4 regions of the Streptomyces sp. NPDC020681 genome follow, and region 2 is predicted to be linked to each of the others. Evidence: riboswitches for the same ligand, from Rfam matches in the RefSeq annotation. Region 2 holds a riboswitch; each other region holds the start of a gene.

Region 1 (3,716 bases), on a different contig from region 2:
CGACGTTCTTCGTGCGCATCGTCATGTCGCCGTTCGCGCATCCGCTCTTCACGGTGCTGACCGGCCTGGGCTTCGGGGCCGCCGCACTCGCCGCGCGGCACCAGAAGATACGCCGGGTCGCGCTGCCGCTGCTCGGCCTCGCGCTCGCGATGGGCATGCACGCGCTGTGGAACGGCTCGACGTCGCTGTTCGGCCCGTGGGGCTTCTATGCGGTGTACGGGGCGTTCATGGTGCCGGTCTTCGGGCTGCTGACCTGGCTGACGATCTGGAGCCGGCAGCGCGAACTGCGCACGATATCCACCGAACTGCCCGCATACGCAGCGGCCGGCTGGCTCTCGGACGCGGAGCCGTGCGCGCTCTCCTCGATGCGGGCGCGCACGATGGCCCGCGATGTCGCCCTGCGTGCGCACGGACCGGCCGCCGCGCACGCCGTGTCGGAGTACGAGCGGTTCGCGACGTCGCTGGCGTTTCTGCGCCACCGGGCCCACCGCGGCACGGCAGGCCCGGACTTCGTGGCGCGCGAGCAGGAGCTGCTGCACCACATGTGGCAGCGCAAGGAGGTGGCCGGCCCGGCTCTGACGTACGCGGCACGGGCGACAGGCCGGGTGTGGACGCCGCCGCCGCATCGCGACTACGGCGGCTACAACCCGTACCGCGGCTAGTACCGCGGCCAGGGCCTGATCCAGACGACAGGCCCTAGCGCATGACTTGACTCAGACCGTCAGGCCCTTGCCCCGCAGCCAGGCCATCGGGTCGATGTCCGAGCCGCCCGCCGTGTGGACCTCGAGGTGCAGATGCGCGCCCGTCACATTGCCCGTCGCGCCGACGCGGCCGATGGTCTGGCCGGTGGTCACCTTCTGCCCGACGCTGACCGAGATCGAGGACTGGTGGGCGTACCAGACCTCCGTGCCGTCCTCGAGCTCCAGCACCGTGCGGTAGCCGTACGAACCGGACCAGCCCGCGGACTTGATGGTGCCGCCGTGCACCGCCTTGATCGGGGTGCCGGACGGCGCGGCGAAGTCCAGGCCGGTGTGGTAGCCGGAGGACCAGAGAGAGCCGGCCTCGCCGAAGGTGGAGGTGATCGTGTACGAGGAGGTCGGCAGCGCGTAGCTCTTCGCCAGCTCGGCGAGGCGCGCCGCCTCGGCCTTGGCCCTGGCCTCAGCCTCGGCCTTCTCCTTCGCGGCCTGGGCCGCCGCCTCGGCAGCCGTCTGCTGCTTCAGCGCCTCGGCCGCGGCCTTCTCGGCGGCGAGCTTCTCCGCTGCCGCCTTCGCCTCGGCGTCGACCGTGGCCTGCTGCTGCTCGGCCTGCTGGAGGATCCTGGCGCGCAGTGCCTCACCGGCGCCGTTCTCTTCCTCGGCGGAGCCGGTCTCGGAGGCCAGGCCCATCGCCGACAGCGAGGAGGCCGTCTGCTCGTCCGTCGGCGCCGACTCGTCGGAGTCGGACATGAAGGAGCCGACGCCGGGAAGGGACTGGGCGTCGGGCAGTTTGTCCGAGATGGCGTCGGGCAGCGAGATGGACACGGGCGGCTTGTCCTGCGCGGTGGCGATGCCGCCCGCGCCGACCGCGGCGATCACGCCGACGCCGAGCACCGTGGAGCTGCGGGCGAGCCCGCCGCGCTGCTTGATGACGCGGTGCTTGCCGCGCACCGGACGGACGGAGTCCTCGGTGGGGTTCCACTCCTCGTACGACCGCTCCGCCCCCTCTTCGCCGAAGAAGTCAGACGTGAAGGGTGCTTCTGGGGCAGGCCTGTTGGACGCCACTGAGGCGTACTCCTTTCCTTCCTTCTCGCCTACCGGGTTAGCTGACGGGTTCGGAGCAGGAAGGTCTCCTACGGGCGCTACTGCCGCGACCAGTGCGACAGGAGGTACCCGATTCACCCCAAGTGGTGGTTCCCCGGTTCCCTTGCGGGATTCGGCGCGTGCGCACGGTGCCGTCTCTTGCGACGGTTGTGACGACCGCGCTGCGTTATCGAACGTTAATAGACACGGGGTCTGGATTCCAAGCTGTTCCGGATGATCGTTAACGACTTCCGCCGGGACCAACTAGGACACAAGCAGCCGGAATCGGGCGACTTGATCGGCCCTCAGACTTGGTCACATTTCTGACGGTGCATCAAATGTTATGCGGAGGGCTCCACTCCGACTACACACAGTGCAGGTCACCCCACCAGTCCTCGCACAACTACTCCGCATCCGCCTTGACCACCGGCACCGTCCGGCGCCGCTCCGGCTGTCCCTCCGCGGGCCGGCAGACGGCCAGCAGCGCCATGTCGTCCCTCGATCCGCCGCCCGTATACCGCCGTACGTCGTCGACCAGAGCGTCCAGCAGCTCCTCCGGCCCCGGAAACAACCGCCCGCCGAGCCGCTCGCCCGGGTCGTAGAACACCCCCGCCGGATTGCGCGCCTCGGAGAGGCCGTCCGTGTAGAGCAGCAGCGTCGCCCCGTCCGGCAGCGGATGCTCCTGCGCCCGGTCCGGCCAGCTGCCCAGATCGCCCATGCCCAGCGGCAGCGAGGCCTCGGCCGGCTCCAGGAAGTCCAGGTCGCCGTCGGCGTACAGCATCAGCGGGTCCGGATGGCCGCGGTTCACCAGCCGCACCACCCCGCCGCCACGCGGGATCTCGCCGAGCACGGCGGTGGTGAACCCCTCGACGGCGTCCAGGGTGTCCCGCCGGGTGCCTTCGCGCGCGAGCGCCCGCTCCAACCGCTCCGCGACACCCTCCAGCGAGCTCTCCTGCTCGGCGGCCTCGCGGAAAGCGCCGATGACCACGGCCACCGCCTCGACGGCCTCGAGCCCCTTGCCCCGCACGTCCCCGACCACCAGCCGCACGCCGTGCGGCGTGTCCTGCACGGCGAAGAGGTCGCCGCCGATGAACGCGTCCGCGAGCGCCGCCTCGTACCGCGCGGCGACCTGCAGTCCGCCGATCCGCTCGGCCGGCGTGGGCAGCACGGCGCGCTGCGCGGTCTCCGCGATGACGCGCGCGGAGGCGAGCCGCTCACCGCTGCGCCGGATGACGGTGTTGATGAAGAGCGCGAGACCGGCGACGGTCAGCACGGTGGCGGTCTCGGTGTAGGACGTGATCTCGCCGATCGAGCTGTTGTAGAAGTGCAGCCCGACCACGCCCAGCGAAGCGGCGATGCCGGTCAGCAGAGTGGCGAGCCAGGAGAAGAACGGAGCGGCGAGCAGCGGCGCGGCCGCGAACATCGGCACGGCCGTGAACCGGTCCGGAGTCGTGAGATCGAAGAGCAGACCGCCCAGGATCATCAGCGCGGGCAGCGCACGGACGACTCGGCGGGCCACGAAGCCGCCCTGCTGCTCTCCGGTCGCCAATGGTGCTCTCCTGCCCGGTCCGCCCACGGCTGCGGACGGTACCGCGCCCTTCCCAGGCTGGCCGTAACCGCGCCGGGCGGCGAATCGCCATCGGCCAACCGGGCGATGCGGCGGCCGACGAAGGCATACGACAGTGGCCCGGCACTCTTGCGAGTGCCGGGCCACTGTCTTCAGTAGCGGGGACAGGATTTGAACCTGCGACCTCTGGGTTATGAGCCCAGCGAGCTACCGAGCTGCTCCACCCCGCGTCGATGAACACAACCTTACGCCATCCGGAGCAAGATCCACTCCACATTTACGGGGAGTGCCTCGCAGCCGGTGCGCCGACGGGTCCGGCGGGCCGGTCGGACCCGCCGGACCCGGTGTCTCAGCGGCGGCGCAGACGCACC
Region 2 (3,716 bases):
CCGCCGGTCCGCTGCCCGAGGGACCCAACGAGTCGTGCATGTGCTGAACTCATCGGCATGGAGTACTCCCGCTTTCTCGACTGCCTCGCGGCCGACTTCGCCCGCCTGCGGGCCGTCGTGCCGACCGACCTCCGCGCGCCGGTGCCGAGCTGTCCCGGCTGGACCGTGGCCGATCTGACCCGCCACGTCGCCGATGTGTACCTGCACAAGACCCTCGCCATGCGGGAGGGCGCCGAGCCCGACCCGTGGCCGCCGAAGGAGTTCGCGGACGAGGAGCCGCTCGCGCTGCTCGACCGGGCGCACGCCGGGCTGCTCGACGAATTCGCCGCCCGCAAGCCGGAGGATCCGGCCGGCTCCTGGTACACGCCGGACCAGACGGTCGGCTTCTGGATCCGGCGGATGGCGCAGGAGACAGTCATCCACCGCATCGACGCCGAGCTCGGCACCGGGCAGCAGGTCTCGCCGGTTCCGGCCGACCTCGCCATCGACGGCATCGACGAGCTGCTCACGGTCTTCGTGGCGTACAGCGTCGCCGGGTGGGGCGACTACTTCACCGACATCCTGGCCGGCTCACCGGGCCGGACGTACACGGTGCGGACCGACGGAGCGGCGTGGCGGGTGCGGACCGGCCCGGGGCTGTTTGCCGTCGACGGCGGCGCCGACAGCGGCGCCGGCGACGACGCGGCCGACGTGACCGTGAGCGGCCCGCCCACGGCAGTGCTGCGCTGGATGTGGAACTGGGAGGGCGCCGGCGAGCCGGCCGGAGTGACGGTCGAGGGTGTCCCGGAGGCGGTCGAGGAGCTACGCCGCTGCATCGTCACGGCGACCCAGTAAGGCCCGGTCAGGGAGCCCAGTACGACTTGCTCAGTCCCGGGGCACTGCCGTTCATTCGTCGCTGGGGACCGTGCCGAGGTAGGCGAACAGTCCGATGCCGAGCAGGATGGCCCCCACTGCCCCTGCCGCCTTGACCCAGTTCTTGACGGGGGCGGGCGGACGCGCCGTGGCCCGCTCCGGGCGGCGGGGCGAATAGTGGACGACGACGATGTCACCCGGAACAGCCAGAACAGGACCGTCCCGCTCCTCGAAGCGGACGGTCCTGCCCTGGCGCGTGGTGAACTCGTAGATGCGGTGCCGCACGCGGGTGCGGCCGCCCTCGTTGTCCTTCTTTTCCGTCTCGAAGGCCTCGAGACAGCGTGCTTCTGCGGAAAGCCCGCTGCGCCAGGCGAGATCCAGTCTCAGTGACCGCCGGACCACCTTGACGATCGGCGGCACGCCGATGAGTGCGGCGATTGCGGGCAAGGCGTAGTTGTACTGAGCCATCAAAGTCCCCCCGGCACAGCGCTTTTCAGCCACGTTACTGCGCGTACTTGGGACCCGGAAAGGCCGCGCACACAACTATCAACGCGAACAACACGCCTTCACCGACCAGTTGACGGCTCGGCCCGGCTTCCTTAGTACGGTCCGTTCACATTGTCGATCGATCCGTAGCGGTCGGCGGCGTAGTTGCACGCGGCGGTGATGTTGGCGACCGGGTCATAGGCGTCCATCGACGTGCCGGGCACGTGATAGGCCAGGAAGGTCGGCTCGATGACCTGAAGAAGGCCCTTCGACGGCGTTCCGGCCAGGGCGTTGGAGTCCCAGTTGTTGATGGCAAGCGGGTTGCCGGAGGACTCGCGCATGATGTTGCGGTGGATGCCGTCGTACGAGCCGGGGATGCCGTGCCGGGCCATGACGTCCAGGGATTCCTTGATCCAGCCGTCGAGGTCATTGGAGTAGCTCTTGGCCTTTGCCGCGGGCTTCTTGCTGGGCAGCTTGGTCCGCGCCTCGGAGCGGCTGGCCCGCTCGGACGAGGCAGGCGCCTTGGCCTTCGCACCGATCGTCAGCTTGAGGCCGGGACGAATCAGGCGGGGGTTGTCGCCGATGGCCTTCTTGTTGTCCTTGTACAGCTGCTTCCAACCGCCGCGCACGGAGAGGTCGTCCGCGATCTCCGACAGGGAGTCCCCCGCGACGACGGTGTACGTCTTGGGAGCGGCCTTCTTCGCGGTAGCGGACGCGGAAACCGCCGTGACTTTCTTGGCGAGCTGCGGCGTCGCCGGCTGAGCGGCACTTGCTGCGGTCGCCCCGATCACCGGAATCATGAGCGCGGCGCCACCGGTGCCCGCGGCAACGAAACTGCGCGTCAGCGAACTGGACTTGGGACGACGGTGCTTACCCTTTGCGGGCATGACGAATTCCTCTCCGTCGCCTGCGAGGTGAGCTGTCGGGTTCGGGCTGGAGATGCCCGGCCGCATGGGAATGCGACTTAACCCCGAGCCGTTCCGGATTCCGGATCGGCGGCTTACCTGGGTCCCCCGCTCCTGCCGTACGTGAGTGGGTGCGGTTTTCCCGGACGGCGGCAGGATTCGGCGGTCCATCCGGATTGATGGTGACCGTAAGCGAAACGGACTTAGTCGAACAAGCCCTGAATTCGAGGACACAATCCTCGGGACGCATCCGGGGCGCCGAATTACCGTGATCCAATCCGGTCGGAAAGCTCAACTCGCTTTCTGCGGAACGAGAGTGGGCACGAAGAGGCCGCACCGCATATCGACGCGGACGTGACCCATTTCACTGGACTGGAGCGCAACCATCCGCTTTGCGACAGCGCACGAGCGAATGATAATTCGCGCGAGTACACCTAATGCGGGCACGGAGTGAAATAGAAGATGGAATTACCCGTGATGGGTCTTTTCGGACATAGCTTGCGTTATCGGCGTGCCGTCCTCTCCACGCGAGCAGGCGCAAGCCACGGCGGAGCCAGCCGGATGCGTTCGGCCGTCCGAGGCGACGGCGCGCAGCGACGGCGCCGGATGAGCCGACGCCCAACAGGCTTCCACGGGCCTACGTGGAGATCAGTTCCTGCACCAGGTCGGTCAGCGTGGCCGGCAACTGGCTGGGCCTGCCCGACCGCTCCCCCGGCGGCATGACTGGCTGCCCGGCATCGATGCCGCGATGAACCGGGGCGCGGGCAGCTCTTCCTGTCCAGGGGCGACGCGTGCCAGCCAAGCAGGCAGCGCGGGCCGCCGAACGACTGTCACAATCAGGGGCGCGCGCTCGACCTGTCCGCGATCGCCGGGACTCTCGACGGAACCACGCGCGGAGACCCCGCACTCCGGCAGGCTCACCAGGATCACATCCACATGCAGGTCGGTCCGACCAGGATCTGAGCGGGTCGCGCCAGGGGCCGCGGGGTCTCGCGCCGCTACGTCAGACCGATTCGGTCGCAGTCCGCCCGGTACTTGGGGGTGCAGATCTCGGCGACGGTGTAGACGCCGTCCTTGACGACCGTGTCCGCGATGTTCTCCTTCGTCACAGAGACGACCGGGACCAGGACCGAGGGGATGGCCTTGGTGGTCGGGCTGTCCACATCCACCTGCGCCATGGAGTCGAGCGACATGCCTCTCGCCAAAAGGATGGCCATCTCCGCCGCGGCGGCCGCCTCCGGGGCATTCGGCTTGTAGACGCTGGAGTACTGCTCGCCCGCGACGATCCGCTGCACTCCGGCGAGCTCCGCGTCCTGGCCGGTGACCGGCGGGAGCTCGGTGATGCCGGCGGCCTTCAGCGCGTCGATGATGCCGCCCGCCATGCCGTCGTTGGCGGAGTAGACACCGATGAGATTCTCCTTGCCGATCGACGAGATCGCGGCCGCCATGTTGGCGTTCGCGTTCTCCGGCTTC
Region 3 (3,716 bases), on a different contig from region 2:
ACCGCCTGCCGCACGACGGCACCCGCGAGTGCGACGCGGCCGACCTCGCCCTCACCGTCCTCGGCGGCGGAGAGTCCTCCCGGCTGCACAACCGTCTGGTGCGCCGCGACCAGACCGCCGTCGCCGCCGGATTCGGTCTGCTGCGCCTCGCCGGCGCTCCCTCGCTCGGCTGGCTCGACGTCAAGACGTCCGGCGGCGTCGAGGTCCCGCAGATCGAGGCCGCGGTCGACGAGGAGCTGGCGCGGTTCGCCGCCGAAGGTCCGACGCCCGAGGAGATGGAGCGCGCGCAGGCGCAGTTGGAGCGCGAGTGGCTGGACCGGCTCGGCACGGTCGCGGGCCGCGCGGACGAACTGTGCAGGTACGCCGTGCTGTTCGGCGACCCGCAGCTGGCGCTGACCGCAGTCCAGTGTGTCCTCGACGTCACCGCCGAGGAGGTGCAGGCCGTCGCCGAGGCGCGGCTGCGCCCGGACAACAGGGCGGTGCTGGTCTACGAACCGGTGGCGGGCTCCGAGAACGGCGACGTCAGCGACGAAGACGTCAGCAACGAAGAGGAAGAGGCGGACCAGTGAGCGACGCTGCCGTGACCATGGACTTCCACCCGCAGCCGACGGCCGGACCCGCCCGGCCCTGGGCCTTTCCCGCCCCCGACCGCGGCACGCTGGACAACGGCCTGACGGTGCTGCGCTGCCACCGCCCCGGCCAGCAGGTCGTGGCCGTCGAGCTCTCGCTCGACGCACCGCTCGACGCCGAGCCGGACGGCCTCGACGGCGTCGCCACGATCATGGCCCGCGCCCTGTCGGAGGGCACCGACAAGCACTCGGCCGAGGAGTTCGCCGCCGAGCTGGAGCGCTGCGGCGCCACGCTCGACGCGCACGCCGACCACCCCGGCGTCCGGGTCTCGTTGGAGGTCCCGGTCTCCCGGCTGCCGAAGGCGCTCGGTCTGCTCGCCGACGCGCTGCGGGCACCCGCCTTCGCCGACAGCGAGATCGATCGGCTGGTCAAGAACCGGCTGGACGAGATCCCGCACGAGGCGGCCAATCCGGCCCGGCGTGCCGCCAAGGAGCTTTCCAAGGAGCTCTTCCCGTCCGCGCTGCGGATGTCGCGCCCGCGCCAGGGCACCGAAGAGACCGTGGCGCGGATCGACTCCGCGTCCGTACGGGCCTTCTACGAGGCGCATGTCCGGCCCGCCACCGCCACCGCGGTGATCGTCGGCGACCTCACCGGAGTCGATCTCGACGCCGTGCTCGCGGACAGCCTGGGCGCCTGGACGGGCGACAAGGCATCGCCGCGGCCCGTACCGCAGATCTCCGCCGACGACACCGGCCGCGTGGTCATCGTGGACCGCCCGGGTGCCGTGCAGACGCAGCTGCTGATCGGCCGCGTCGGCCCGGACCGCCACGACAGCGTCTGGCCGGCCCAGGTGATCGGCGCGTACTGCCTCGGCGGCACGCTCACCTCCCGGCTCGACCGCGTGCTGCGCGAGGAGAAGGGCTACACCTACGGCGTACGGGCCTTCGGCCAGGTGCTGCGCTCGGCTCCGGACGGCTCCGGCGCGTCCATGCTCGCCATCAGCGGCTCCGTGGACACGCCCAACACCGGACCGGCGCTGGACGACCTCTGGAAGGTGCTGCGCACGCTCGCGGCCGAGGGGCTGACCGACGCGGAGCGCGATGTCGCCGTGCAGAACCTGGTCGGCGTCGCGCCGCTGAAGTACGAGACGGCGGCGTCCGTCGCGAGCACGCTGTCCGACCAGGTCGAGCAGCATCTGCCGGACGACTTCCAGGCGCAGCTGTATGTGCGGCTGGCGGACACCGGCACCGTGGAGGCGACGGCCGCGGCCGTGAGCGCCTTCCCGGTGGACCGGCTGGTCACTGTGCTCGTCGGTGACGCCTCGAAGATCGAGGAGCCCGTCAGGGCGCTCGGCATCGGCGAAGTGACCGTCGTCACGGGCTGATCGGGCACCTCGCGCCGTTCGATGCAAGGCCGATCGAGGCGAACAACTTCACAACGAAGAACGGAACCCCGGCGTCCACCCGACGCCGGGGTTCCGTCATTTGCCCCTTTTGTAGCGGTGGTGCCTGTCTGTCCTGTGGCATGCGTGACAAACGGGGCTGACTTTTTGGTGATGGGAAGTTGATCCGTTTAGCGTCGGTCGGGCTGTCCGCCAGTAGCCCGCCGCATCCGCGGCACGGGCAGCCATCGCCGAGTCCCCGTCAGGCGCGAGCCTGGGGAGCCGGGGACCCACATGAAGTCCCTGGGGTGAATCGGACGCCTTCGCACTCGTGTGAAGGGGCCCGTAGGAGACCTTCCTGCTCCGAACCCGTCAGCTAACCCGGTAGGCGAGAAGGAAGGAAAGGACCAGCCACTTCATGGCGTTCACCCGTGCCACCGGGAAACACCGTGCCCCCAGCCGGATGTCGCGCAAGAGCGCGAACATCGCCGGCGTTGCGGCTCTCACCACCACCGGCGTCATCGGAGCCATCGCTTCTCCGGCCTTCGCCGCCGAGACCGCTGCCGCGCCCGCCGCGGCCACCGTCACCGACTCCGGTCCCACCCAGGTCGTCGGCTCCGCGTCGCTCGCCGCCCAGATCGCCGAGCAGGCCGAGGCCCAGGAGCGCGAGGCCGCCGAGGCCCGCGCCAGGGCGAAGGCCGCCGCCGAGGCGAAGCGCAAGGCCGAGGCCCGTGCCAAGGAGATCCGCGAGGCCAAGGAGCACGCCGCCCGTGAGGCCGAGCGCAAGCGCCTCAACGCCTTCCGGCTCCCCGTCGCCGGTTCGCACGTCACCACCGGCTACAAGGCCGGCGGTTCGCTCTGGTCCTCCGGCAGCCACTCCGGCGTCGACTTCCGTGCCGCGTCCGGCAGTTCGGTTGTGGCCGTCGGCGCGGGCACCGTGGTCGAGGCAGGCTGGGGCGGCGCGTACGGCAACAACATCGTGCTCCGGATGAAGGACGGCTCGTACACGCAGTACGGCCACCTGTCCTCCATCAGCGTCTCCGTCGGGCAGAGCGTCGCCGCGGGCCAGCGGATCGGTCTCTCGGGCTCGACCGGCAACTCCACCGGGCCGCACCTCCACTTCGAGGTCCGCACCACCCCCGAGTACGGCTCGGACATCAACCCGGTCGCGTACCTGCGCGCGCACGGCGTGAACGTCTGACCCCCTTGCGACGCGTCTGTTCCCGCGCACACACCGAAGGCCCCGGCCCCTCGCCGGGGCCTTCGGCGTTTGGGGCCTCCTGGCCAAAAGATATCCATGGATTCCGGCCTGCCATCGGAAAATGCGGCTCACTGCAATAGAGTCACTGAACAGACGTCAATCGGCTGCGTTTCGCGCGGATTAAAGCGGAGGTTCGGTCATGCGCATTCCCGCGCACTCGGTATGTACGGCGATCCGCGACGACATCGTCTCCGGTGTATTCGAGCGCGGCAGCCGGCTCACCGAGGAGCAGCTGGCCCGCCGCTACGGCGTCTCCCGCGTCCCGGTCCGCGAGGCCCTGCGCACCCTGGAGTCCGAGGGCTTCGTCACCACGCGCCGGCATGCCGGCGCGTGCGTCGCCGAGCCCACCGAGCAGGAGGCCGCCGACCTGCTGGACATCCGGATGCTGCTGGAACCGCTGGGCGCGGCGCGGGCCGCGCAGCGGCGCACCGAGGCGCATCTCAAGGTGCTGCGTGGCCTGGTCAGGCTGGGGCAGGAGCGGGCCAGACGCGGCCAGGGCGAGGA
Region 4 (3,716 bases), on a different contig from region 2:
CATCCCGGTCTCCACCGATCTGCACGACTGGGACGGACTGGCCGACCACCACCGGGAGTTCGCGCTCCGCGCGGACCTGGTCTTCCTCAGCGCTGCGGGCGCGCGCGACCGCATAGCGTCGGTGATGCGGGAGATCCTGCGCGACGGACGGGCCCAGGCGGTGGTCGCGACGGCGGGCGCGGGCGGCTCGTATCTCCTCACCCGGGACGGCAGCACAACGCCGCGCCCGATCCCCGCAACGCTGCCGCCCGCACCGGTGGTGGACTCGACCGGCGCGGGCGACGCGTATGTCTGCGGATTTCTGTACGGCCGACTGTCCGGCCGCGACCTGGAGGACAGCGCCAGGCTCGGTGCGCTGGCGGGCGCGTACGCCTGCACGGGCGCGGGCAGCACGGCGCTGATCGGTCCGGAGGAACTACAGACAGCCAGGCCCTGACACCGCCGTCACAGCGGCAGCAGATTGGGACGCTTGGCCTCGACATGGTCGCCGGAGCTCTCGCCCCGCAGCCGCCGGCCGATCCACGGCACCAGGTGCTCGCGTGCCCAGTGGATGTCGTCACGGCGCACCTCGAGCGGTCCGCGCGGCGGCTGCGGCGGCCATGGCTGGTCCGGGTCGGCGGGCACGCCGAGTCCCAGCACCTGCGCGGCGCGCAGCGCGACGCGGGTGTGTCCTTCGGGCGACAGATGGAGTCGGTCGGGGTCCCAGGCCCGCCTGTCCTGGACGGACTTGAGCGACCACAGGTCGAGTACGGGGCAGTCGTAGCGGTCGGCGATGGCCCGTACGTGCGCGGTGTAGGTGGCGACCTTGCCGCGCAGATGGCGCAGCACGGGAACGCCGCGGGTGTCGAATCCGGTGGTCACCATGACGGTGCCGACCGCGCCGGTCAGGTCGGCGACCGCGCGCTCGAAGCGCTCGGCCACGTCGTCGGGGTCGGTTCCGGGGCGGATGATGTCGTTGCCGCCTGCGCAGAACGTCACCAGGTCGGGGGCGAGTTCCTTCGCCCTCGGCACCTGTTCCGAGACGATCTGGTCGAGGAGACGGCCGCGTACGGCGAGATTGGCGTACCTGAAGGAGTGTTCCGGCGTGCGGTCGTCGAGGAGGACCGCGAAGCGGTCGGCCCAGCCGACGTACGTCCCGTCCGGGCCCGGGTCGCCGACGCCCTCGGTGAAACTGTCACCGATCGCCGCGTACGACCCGAATGAGCCACTGTTCTCTGTTCTCGAATCGTCTGCCACAAGTCCTCATCTTTCCCTTACGGATGTGACCTACGCGACCGTAAGGAGGGGTTGACGAGGGGTGACGTTTGCCACCGGTCAAATCTCGTCCAAGGCGGAATAACGCCGAATCCCCTCGCGGCACCGCCGTGGCGCGAGGGGATTCGGGGCTTTCGTCCGGGGTCAGGTCCGGAGTCAGGCGCGGTTCAGGACCCGTTCAGGTCCCGTGCCGGTCCGGCGTCAGAGAGACACGCCGTGCTGGCGCAGGTAGGCCACCGGGTCGATGTCCGAGCCGTAGCCCGGGCTGGTCCGGATCTCGAAGTGCAGGTGCGGGCCCGTGGAGTTGCCGGTGGAGCCGGAGAGGCCGATCTGCTGCCCGCCGCTCACGCTCTGCCCGGAGGAGACCGAGAGGGAGGAGAGGTGGGCGTACTGCGAGTAGGTGCCGTCGCTGTGCTGGATGACCACCTCGTTGCCGTACGCGCCGGCCCAGCCGGCGGAGACGACGGTGCCCGGACCCACGGACTTGATCGTGGTGCCGGAGGCGGCCACGAAGTCGATGCCGGTGTGGTAGCCGCTGGACCACATGGCACCGGCCGTGCGGTAGGCGGTGCTGATGTTGACCGAGTCGAGCGGGGCGGTGAAGCCGTCACTGCTGGCCTGCGGGGCGCTGTTGGCGGTCTTCTCGGCCGCGGGCTTCTCGGCCTTGGGCTGCGCGGCCTTCTCGGAGCCGGAGTCCTTGGACGTGTCGGCCGAGGACTTCTCGCGGCTCTCCTTGCGCGGCTCGGGCTTGGCGTCGGGCTTGGCCTGAGGCTTGGCCTTCGCCTTGGCTCCGAGGGTGAGCTTGAGGCCCGGGTGGATCAGCGAGGGGTCCTCGCCGACGCTCTCCCGGTTGTCCTGGTACAGCTTCTTCCAGCCGCCGCGGACATCGTGCTCGGCGGCGATCTTGGAGAGATAGTCGCCGGCGACGACGCGGTACGTGGTGGGAGCCGCGGCCGGCTTCTTGGCCGCCGGGGCTGCGACCTTGTACGGGGCCGTGGCGGCCACTGCCTTCTCCGGGGCGGCGGCGGGTGCGGCCTTGTCGGCCGCGTGGGCGCCGGCGGCGCTCATGAGCGGGATGGCGATCGCGGCGCTGCCGGTGCCGGCGGCGACGACGGTGCGCGTGAGCGGACTGGTCTTGGGACGGCGATGCTTACCCTTTGCGGGCATGGCGCTTTCCTCTCCGGCGCCTACGAGGTGAGCTGTCGGGTTCGGGCTGGAGATGCCCGGCCGCGCAACTGCGCGACTTGACCCCGAGCCGTCCGGAATTCCGGAATCGGCGTACTACCTGGGTCCCCCGCTCCTGCCACGCGTGGGTGGGTTCGAATTCCGGGCGGCGGCAGGATTAGGCGGTCCGTCCGGATTGCCGTGACGTTAAGCGAGCCGCGCCGAGCGGAACAAGTCACTCCTTTTGCCGATCAACGGCCAGTCGGGAAACCACCGGAGAATTCCGGTCACACTCCGTGAATCAATGATCTTGAGTGTCCGTCTGGCGTGCGGAATTCCGCTTTGTGCGACCGCCACACACCGTCACGAATATGATCCTGCTCACGCGCCATACCCCATCTCCCTTGTAGACGGGGCACGTTATACCGAATCATCCAATTCGGACAGAAGGGCCAGAAGAGTCAATTAGCGGCGATCGCTCTCACTTGCTTCCCAATTCCGGCCAATGACGCAGGAATTTCACCGAGACCGCCAGCTATAGAACCCTTTAGTCCGATATGCGCCGCAGCCGGATGACCGTCGCGTCCAGGTCGCCCTTGAGTCCGGTGTGCAGCCCGTGGTGCAGCAGGACAGAGCCGCGGTGTACGGCTCCGGTGTCCAGGCACTCGTACGCGGCCGCCGGGTCGATGCCGCGCAGCCTCAGCCGCGGCGGCCGCTCGCCGTAGTGCTGCGCCTGCAGCAGCGCGAGCACAACGGTCTCGGCACCGCGCACGTACTGCACGGCGCTGAGTCCGCCGTCCGGCGCGCGCAGCCGGTGCAGCTCGCCGTGCTGCACCAGCGGCCTGATCTTCTTGTAGAGCTCCACCCAGTCGCGCGCCTCCGCCAGCTCCTCATCCGTCCACTCGGTGAGGTCGCCGCCGACGCCGAGCACTCCGGCCATCGCGCTGACAAAGCGGAAGCCGAGCGTGCTGACGCGACTGTTCAGCTGGACATTGGGGCTGTCGGTGACCCATGCGGCCATGACCCGCGCCGGATGGATCTGGGTGAAGCCGTGCTGGATGGCGAGCCGGTCCAGCGGATCGGTGTTGTCCGAGGTCCACACCTGATCGGTCCGGGAGAGGATTCCCAGGTCGATCCGGCCGCCACCGCCGGAGCAGGACTCGAAGGCCACCTGCGGGTGCGCGGCCCGCAGCCGGTCGAGCAGCGCGTACAGCGCGTCCACATGCTCGACCCACAGCTTCTGCGGATACTCCTGGCCTGGCCAGCCCGCGTCCGTGAAGCAGCGGTTGAAGTCCCAT

What was found. Region 2 has a riboswitch for cyclic di-AMP ahead of ACH4YL_RS00330 (transglycosylase SLT domain-containing protein). Riboswitches for the same ligand answer to the same signal wherever they lie in the genome.
Region 1: another riboswitch for cyclic di-AMP. It lies ahead of ACH4YL_RS07140 (M23 family metallopeptidase); the one in region 2 lies ahead of ACH4YL_RS00330 (transglycosylase SLT domain-containing protein).
Region 3: another riboswitch for cyclic di-AMP. It lies ahead of ACH4YL_RS19630 (M23 family metallopeptidase); the one in region 2 lies ahead of ACH4YL_RS00330 (transglycosylase SLT domain-containing protein).
Region 4: another riboswitch for cyclic di-AMP. It lies ahead of ACH4YL_RS11855 (peptidoglycan DD-metalloendopeptidase family protein); the one in region 2 lies ahead of ACH4YL_RS00330 (transglycosylase SLT domain-containing protein).

The regions. Positions count from the first base shown of each region.
Region 1 is NZ_JBIRTX010000002.1:755,607-759,322, reverse strand. Features, by position in the region: gene ACH4YL_RS07145 (PrsW family intramembrane metalloprotease) at 1-662, shown strand, start outside; gene ACH4YL_RS07140 (M23 family metallopeptidase) at 714-1,760, opposite strand; cyclic di-AMP (ydaO/yuaA leader) riboswitch at 1,772-1,927, opposite strand; gene ACH4YL_RS07135 (PP2C family protein-serine/threonine phosphatase) at 2,182-3,327, opposite strand; tRNA gene ACH4YL_RS07130 (tRNA-Met) at 3,502-3,575, opposite strand; gene ACH4YL_RS07125 (LPXTG cell wall anchor domain-containing protein) at 3,695-3,716, opposite strand, start outside.
Region 2 is NZ_JBIRTX010000001.1:66,699-70,414, forward strand. Features, by position in the region: gene ACH4YL_RS00320 (maleylpyruvate isomerase family mycothiol-dependent enzyme) at 58-834, shown strand; gene ACH4YL_RS00325 (DUF3592 domain-containing protein) at 886-1,320, opposite strand; gene ACH4YL_RS00330 (transglycosylase SLT domain-containing protein) at 1,452-2,225, opposite strand; cyclic di-AMP (ydaO/yuaA leader) riboswitch at 2,230-2,418, opposite strand; gene ACH4YL_RS00335 (substrate-binding domain-containing protein) at 3,242-3,716, opposite strand, start outside.
Region 3 is NZ_JBIRTX010000007.1:297,651-301,366, reverse strand. Features, by position in the region: gene ACH4YL_RS19640 (M16 family metallopeptidase) at 1-569, shown strand, start outside; gene ACH4YL_RS19635 (M16 family metallopeptidase) at 566-1,954, shown strand; cyclic di-AMP (ydaO/yuaA leader) riboswitch at 2,191-2,357, shown strand; gene ACH4YL_RS19630 (M23 family metallopeptidase) at 2,370-3,152, shown strand; gene ACH4YL_RS19625 (GntR family transcriptional regulator) at 3,352-3,716, shown strand, end outside.
Region 4 is NZ_JBIRTX010000004.1:376,216-379,931, reverse strand. Features, by position in the region: gene ACH4YL_RS11865 (carbohydrate kinase family protein) at 1-436, shown strand, start outside; gene ACH4YL_RS11860 (SGNH/GDSL hydrolase family protein) at 445-1,236, opposite strand; gene ACH4YL_RS11855 (peptidoglycan DD-metalloendopeptidase family protein) at 1,456-2,421, opposite strand; cyclic di-AMP (ydaO/yuaA leader) riboswitch at 2,424-2,580, opposite strand; gene ACH4YL_RS11850 (alpha-galactosidase) at 2,966-3,716, opposite strand, start outside.